Thiohalobacter thiocyanaticus: one gene and its partner. The protein of the gene in region 1 interacts with the protein of each later gene in a pairwise test. Links are inferred from orthologs where the notes say so. Each region holds a gene or a part of one and is shown in the gene's direction. Other genes may lie near its edges.

Region 1 (3,805 bases):
CCTGGAGCAGCTGTTCACCCGCCTGCGCAAGCAGAATCTGGTGGTCAGCACCCGCGGACCCGGCGGCGGCTATTCGCTCAGCCGCGATTCCGACGACATCCCCGTCTCGGCCGTCATCCTGGCGGTGGACGAGAATGTCGATACCACCCGCTGCGGCGGCCTGGCCAACTGCCACAATGATCAGCGCTGTCTGACCCATGAATTGTGGATGGAGTTGAGCAGCCAGATCCGCACCTTCCTTGACCGGATTACCCTGGGCGAGTTGATGCGCAATGGTGGTGTGCTCGAGGTTGCCGAACGCCAGGAACTCGAGGCTCAGCAGCGCCATAACGGCGACATTCCTGTCCATTTCGACCCGATCCGCGCCTGAGCCGACGCGTGGCGCGGTGCGGGCTTGTCTGCGCCACGGAATCCCTGTATACCCCAACCACCTAGCCGGGAAAAGGTACCATGGACATGGGGCTGAAGTGGACGGATTCGCTGGCGATTGCGGCCGCGCTGAACCAGGCGCATCCGGAGGCGGATCCCAAGTATGTGAACTTCGTTGAACTGCGCCAGTGGATACTGGAGCTGTCCGAGTTCGATGACGACCCGGGGCAGGGCGGGGAGAAGGCGCTGGAGGCGATCCAGCTGGCCTGGATCGAGGAGTCGGTCTGATTGCCCGTGACACGGGGATTTGGGTAAACTGTATCCCTTTCCGGTCAAACCCGCGTCACCACGCGGGTTTATGTTATATTATCCAGCGAAAATCAATCCGTTACTTGGAGAATTCGGTTAATGGCGGTGGAACGCACCCTCTCGATCATCAAGCCCGATGCCGTGGCCGGGAATCTGATCGGCAAGATCTACAGCCGGTTCGAGGACCAGGGCCTGCGGATTGTGGCGGCAAAGATGATGCACCTGTCCCGCGAGCAGGCCGGGGCCTTCTACGCGGTCCACAGGGAGCGGCCCTTTTATAATGAACTGGTCGACTTCATGACGTCCGGCCCGGTCATGGTGCAGGTGCTGGAAGGCGAGGATGCCATCAACCGCAACCGCGTGATCATGGGCGCGACCAACCCCGGGGAGGCCGCGCCCGGCACCATCCGTGCCGATTTCGCCGAGACCGTGGACGAGAATGCCGTGCACGGCTCCGACGGTCCGGAGACGGCGAAGACCGAAATCGAGTTTTTCTTCAAATCCGACGAGCTGTGCCCGCGCACACGCTGAAGGAGTGAAATCCGGCCCCGGCGTCTGCTGATGCCGCGGCCGGGCAACGGCATGTCCGACCCGCGCACAACCAATCTGCTGGACCTGGACCGCAGGGGCCTGGAGGGCTTCTTCGCCGCCATGGGCGAGAAGTCCTTCCGCGCCCAGCAGGTGATGAAGTGGATCTACCAGCTCGATGTCGACGACTTCGCCGGCATGTCCAACCTGAGCAAGGCCCTGCGCGAGCGCCTGCACAATGCGGCCCGCATGGAACTGCCGCGGGTGGTCATGGACCGGCTGTCCGCCGACGGCTCGCGCAAGCTGCTGCTGCAGCTGGCTGACGGCAACTGCATCGAGACCGTGTTCATCCCCGAAAAGGAGCGCGGCACCCTGTGCGTCTCCTCGCAGGTGGGCTGCATGCTCAACTGCAGTTTCTGCTCCACCGCCCAGCAGGGGTTCAACCGTAACCTCACCACTGCCGAGATCATCGGCCAGGTGCTGCTGGCCAGCCGCGCCCTGGGCGGCGACGTGCAGTACAAGCGCGCCATCACCAACGTCGTGATGATGGGCATGGGCGAGCCGCTGCTCAATTACGACGCCGTGGTGCGGGCCATGAACATCATGCGTGACGACCTGGCCTTCGGTCTGTCCAAACGCCGTATCACCCTCAGTACCTCCGGTATCGTGCCCGAACTGGATCGGCTCAGGGCCGAGTGCGACGTCAGTCTGGCCGTGTCGCTGCATGCGACCAATGACGAACTGCGCAACGAACTGGTGCCGATCAACCGGAAATACCCCATCGCCGAACTGATGGAGGCCTGTCGGCGCTACGTGGCCGACGAGCCCCGCCGGCGGGTGACCTTCGAGTACGTCATGCTGGCCGGCGTGAACGACTCCGATGCGCACGCCCGTGAGCTGCTGCGGCTGCTGCGTCGGGTGCCGTCCAAGGTCAACCTGATCCCGTTCAATCCGTTCCCGAATACCGCGTATGTGAGCAGCGATCCGCAGCGCATCCTGGAATTCCAGAACATCCTCATCAACGGCGGCATCGTCACCGTCACCCGCAAGACCCGCGGCGATGACATCGCCGCCGCCTGCGGCCAGCTGGCCGGGGAGTTCCGCGACCGCACCCGCCGTCGCGAGCGGCAACTCGAGGTGGCGGTGCAGGAGGTCCGTGGATGAGGCACGGGCTGTTCACGCTGCTGTTGGTCACCCTGCTGGCAGGCGGCTGTGCCGGAACCGGCGTCAGGGACAACGAGGACCGGAGTGCTGCCCAGTACAACGTGGAGCTCGGGCTGCAGTACATGCAGGAGGGCATGAACCAGGTCGCGATGGAGAAATTCCAGAAGGCGCTGCGCCAGGACCCGGAGCTTGCAACGGCGCACAATGCCATTGCCGTGCTCTACGAGTCGCTGGGCCAGATCGACCAGGCCGATCATCACTTCCAGCGTGCTGTGCGGCTTGACCGGAATGACTCGCGCGCCCACAACAATTACGGCGCCTTCCTGTGCCGCCAGGATCGCTGGGAGGATGCCGAGCCGCATTTCGTGGCGGCGGCTTCCGATCCGCTCTACGAGGCACCGGAGCTGGTCTATGCCAACGCCGGTATCTGCGCCCACCAGGCGGGTGATCTGCAGAAGGCTGAACTCTACCTGCGCAAGGCGCTGGAAGCCGAACCCGAATATCCCATTGCGCTGCGCCGCATGGCCCAGCTCAGTCTGGAACAGGGGCAGTACCTGAAGGTGCGGGCCTATCTGCAGCGCTATCAGGCCGTGGCCCGCCACACGCCACAGACCCTGTTGCTGGGGGTCCGGGCCGAGGAACAGCTCGGCGACAGAAACGCCGAAGCCAGCTACCGTCTGCTGCTCAGGAACAATTTCCCGGACTCCCCCCAGGCCAGGGAACTGTTCGGCGAGCCCTGACAACGATATGACCGATACGCCGGAACACACAGACCCGGAGCCGGGCGCTCCGACCGCCGCTGCCACAGGGGCGGGGTCGCGCCTGCGCGAGGCGCGTGAACGCAAGGGCATCAGCCCGGCCGAGGTGGCCGCCCAGCTGCACCTGCACGAACACATCATTGTGGCGCTGGAACAGGACGATCACGAGCGTCTCCCCGCGCCCATCTATGTTCGCGGCTACGTCCGCGCCTACGCCCGCCTGCTGGGGCTGGACGAGGAGGAACTGCTGGCCCTGTACCAGCCGGCCGAATCCCCCGAGTTGCGTACGGTCGGCATGCCGCCGCCGGCGCAGCGGGCGCTGGTGAAGCCCCGTCTGCCCTGGCGCACCCTCGGCCTGCTGCTGGTGCTGGCCGTGCTCGGCGGCCTGGCCCTGGTCACACTGCCCGGCCTGTGGGAACGCTTCAGCGGCGACGACACGGATACAGTCCTGGGGACCGATGCCCCGTCACTGCCCGGCGCGCTGCCGGACGCCTCCGAAACGCAGGCGGAGGCGGGCGTTGACGGCGATGCGGCGATTCGTCTGCCGACGCTGACCACCCCGCTGCCGGAACCCGCCCCGCAACCCGTACCGGAATCCGCCCCGGAATCCGCCCCGGAATCCTCCCCCGAGCCGGCGGCGGCGCCGTCCATGCCGGAATTGCCGCTGCCCGAGGTAT
Region 2 (3,288 bases), 1.5 Mb from region 1 along the record:
GGGCTGGAGGTCGACGACATCATCCTCGAGCAGCTGGCCTCGAGCTACTCGGTGCTGACCGAGGACGAGAAGGAGCTGGGCGTGTGTCTGGTCGACGTCGGCGGCGGCACCACCGACATGGCCGTGTTCACGGAAGGCTCCATCCGGCATACCTCGGTGATCCCCATCGCCGGCGATCAGGTGACGAACGATATCGCCGTGGCCCTGCGCACGCCGACTCAGCATGCCGAGGAGATCAAGATCAAATACGCCTGCGCCCTGACCCAGCTGGCCAGTTCCGACGACACCATCGAGGTGCCCAGCGTCGGTGACCGGCCGGCGCGGCGGCTGGCGCGCCATACCCTGGCCGAGGTGGTCGAGCCGCGCTACGAGGAACTGCTCACCCTGGTGCAGTCGGAGCTGCGCCGCAGCGGGTTCGAGGATCTGGTCGCCGCCGGCATCGTGCTGACCGGCGGCAGTTCCAAGATGGAAGGCCTGGTGGACCTGGCCGAGGAGGTGTTCCACATGCCGGTGCGCCTGGGTATGCCCCAGTACGTCGCCGGCCTGGCGGATGTCGTGCGCAATCCGATCTACGCCACCGGCGTGGGTCTGCTGCTGTTCGGCAATCAGAATCAGTCCCATCTCAACCTGGACATCCAGGGGCGGGGATTTCGCGGGGTCTGGGACCGGATGAAGAGCTGGTTCCAGGGAAATTTCTAGTTACGCAGTCACGGGGTTCCCGGTCGGTCCGGGAGCGAAGTGTCACTTAACCATCAAGTGTAATCGAGGAGACGAGCAATGTTTGAACTGATGGATGCATACAGCCAGAACGCTGTAATCAAGGTAATGGGCGTCGGCGGCGGCGGCGGCAATGCGCTGCAGCACATGGTCGAGGCCTGCATCGAAGGTGTGGATTTCATCTGCGCCAACACCGACGCCCAGGCGCTGCAGAACGTCTCGGCGCCGGTCACCCTGCAGCTGGGTTCCAGCATCACCAAGGGGCTGGGCGCCGGCGCCAATCCGGAAGTCGGCCGCCAGGCCGCGATGGAGGACCGCGATCGCATCGCCGAGGCCATCGAAGGCTCGGATATGCTGTTCATCACCGCCGGCATGGGCGGCGGCACCGGCACCGGGGCCGCCCCCATCGTGGCTCAGGTGGCGCGCGACATGGGCATCCTGACCGTGGCCGTGGTGACCAAGCCGTTCCCGTTCGAGGGCCGCAAGCGCATGGATGTCGCGCACAAGGGCATGGAGGAACTGGGCCAGTACGTGGACTCGCTCATCACCATCCCCAACGAGAAGCTGCTCTCCGTGCTGGGCAAGAACATGAGCCTGCTGGATGCCTTCAAGGCCGCCAATGACGTGCTGTTGGGCGCGGTGCAGGGCATCGCCGAGCTGATTACCCGGCCGGGTCTGATCAACGTCGATTTCGCCGACGTGCGCACCGTGATGTCCGAGATGGGCATGGCCATGATGGGGACCGGCGTCGGCCGCGGCGAGGACCGCGCCCGCGAGGCCGCCGAAGCGGCGGTCAACAGTCCGTTGCTGGAGGACATCAATCTGCTGGGCGCGGCCGGTATCCTGGTCAATGTCACCGCCGGCATGGATCTGTCCATCGGCGAGTTCGAGGAGGTCGGCAATACGGTCAAGGAGTTCGCTTCCGAGAATGCCACCGTGGTGGTGGGGACCGTGATCGACCCCGAGATGAACGATGAACTGCGGGTGACCGTGGTGGCCACCGGCCTGGGCCGGCCGAGCCAGGCCGCGCAGCCGGATGAGGAGCCGGCGACGGTCAAGCTGGTGGAAAAGAAGACCAACGGCGAACTCGACTACCAGCAGCTGGATCGGCCCACCGTGATCCGCAAGCGGGCCGCCGGCAGCGACTACGGTTCAGCCGCGCAGAACTATGACAACGATCTGGAATATCTCGATATTCCGGCGTTTCTGCGGCGTCAGGCCGACTGAGGCGAACGCGGGGGTCGAAAGACCCCGGAGGGTTGGGCCGCGGCGGATGGCGCCGGCCTTGGCTTCGTCTCCTCGAGCCGGGGGTGTCCGTTGCGGCCGTTTATTTAATGATGTCCGGGGGAGCTGGCCTGCCCCGGGTGAAAGGCGCCGAACCGGCCCGATTCCCTGGTGAAGCGGGAATGCCGGCGGCGGTTCGGTCCGGCGCGGCACCGGCCGACTTGACCAAAGTCAGATCCGGCCAGGGACGGGCTGTGTTAGCATCGCCCGATCCATTCGCACCGCAGGTGCCGTGATACAGCATTATTTAAGGTAACAACAGCCCATGATTCGACAGCGTACCCTCAAGAACGTCATCCGGGCCACAGGCGTGGGCCTGCATACGGGCGACAAGGTGTTCCTCACCCTGCGTCCGGCCGCGCCCGACACCGGCATCGTGTTCCGCCGTACCGATCTGGAGCCGCCGGTCGAGATCAGGGCCAGCACCGAGAACGTCGGCGATACCCGCCTGTCGACCTCCCTGGTCAGCGCCGGGGTACGCATCTCCACGGTCGAACATCTGCTGTCGGCCTTCGCCGGGCTGGGGATCGACAATGCCTGGGTGGATCTGAGCGCGCCCGAGGTGCCGATCATGGACGGCAGCGCGGGTCCCTTCGTGTTCCTGGTGCAGTCGGCCGGCATCGAGGAGCAGAACGCGCCCAAGCGCTTTGTGCGCATCAAGCGGCCGGTGCGGATCGAGGAGGGCGACAAGTGGGCCAGCCTCGAGCCCTTCGACGGCTTCAAGGTGGGGTTCACCATCGAGTTCGATCATCCGGTCTTCCACGGCCATGCCCAGTGCGTGGAGATCGATTTCTCCACCACCTCATTCGTGCGCGAGGTCAGCCGCGCCCGCACCTTCGGTTTCATGCGCGAGATCGAGCAGCTGCGCGAGCGCCGGCTGGCGCTGGGCGGCAGTCTGGACAACGCCATTGTGGTGGACGACTACCGGGTGCTGAACGAGGACGGGCTGCGCTACGAGGACGAGTTCGTCAAGCACAAGATCCTGGACGCGGTCGGTGACCTCTACCTGCTCGGCCACGGCCTGATCGGCGCCTTCCACGGCCACAAGTCAGGACACGCCCTGAACAACCGCCTGCTGCGGGCCCTGCTGGCCGATGCCGAGGCCTGGGAGACGGTCAGCTTCGAGGATGAGGCGGCGGCCGCCCCGGCCGCCTATCTGCGGCCGGTGCCTTCGGCCTGACTTCTCTGCGTTCTCCCTCACGCCAGCAGGCCCGCGTATGCGGGCCTGCTGCGTTTCCGGGGCTCAGCTTCGATCGCTCCGGCGACCGCGGCCGGCCAGACGCTGCA

The links.
Region 2: the proteins of rlmN (region 1) and ftsZ interact in binary tests that used the Escherichia coli proteins (3 or more experiments, as listed by UniProt). The link is inferred for Thiohalobacter thiocyanaticus from one-to-one orthologs.

Annotation. Positions count from the first base shown.
Region 1 is NZ_AP018052.1:1,293,900-1,297,704, forward strand. What follows is about bases 367-3,315. They hold rlmN (23S rRNA (adenine(2503)-C(2))-methyltransferase RlmN), read left to right. Parts: upstream 367-1,260; coding sequence 1,261-2,370; downstream 2,371-3,315. Other genes in these bases: CFK21_RS06035 (Fe-S cluster assembly transcription factor), read left to right, coding at 367-370; iscX (Fe-S cluster assembly protein IscX), read left to right, coding at 457-657; ndk (nucleoside-diphosphate kinase), read left to right, coding at 778-1,209; pilW (type IV pilus biogenesis/stability protein PilW), read left to right, coding at 2,367-3,110; CFK21_RS06060 (helix-turn-helix domain-containing protein), read left to right, coding at 3,118-3,315. Outside these bases: more of CFK21_RS06035, read left to right, coding at 1-366; more of CFK21_RS06060, read left to right, coding at 3,316-3,805.
Region 2 is NZ_AP018052.1:2,819,928-2,823,215, reverse strand. The notes cover bases 1-2,860. They hold ftsZ (cell division protein FtsZ), read left to right. Parts: upstream 1-777; coding sequence 778-1,944; downstream 1,945-2,860. Other genes in these bases: lpxC (UDP-3-O-acyl-N-acetylglucosamine deacetylase), read left to right, coding at 2,267-2,860; ftsA (cell division protein FtsA), read left to right, coding at 1-699. In the rest of the region: more of lpxC, read left to right, coding at 2,861-3,181; CFK21_RS12980 (DUF721 domain-containing protein), read right to left, coding at 3,245-3,288. UniProt on the Escherichia coli protein: Essential cell division protein that forms a contractile ring structure (Z ring) at the future cell division site. The regulation of the ring assembly controls the timing and the location of cell division.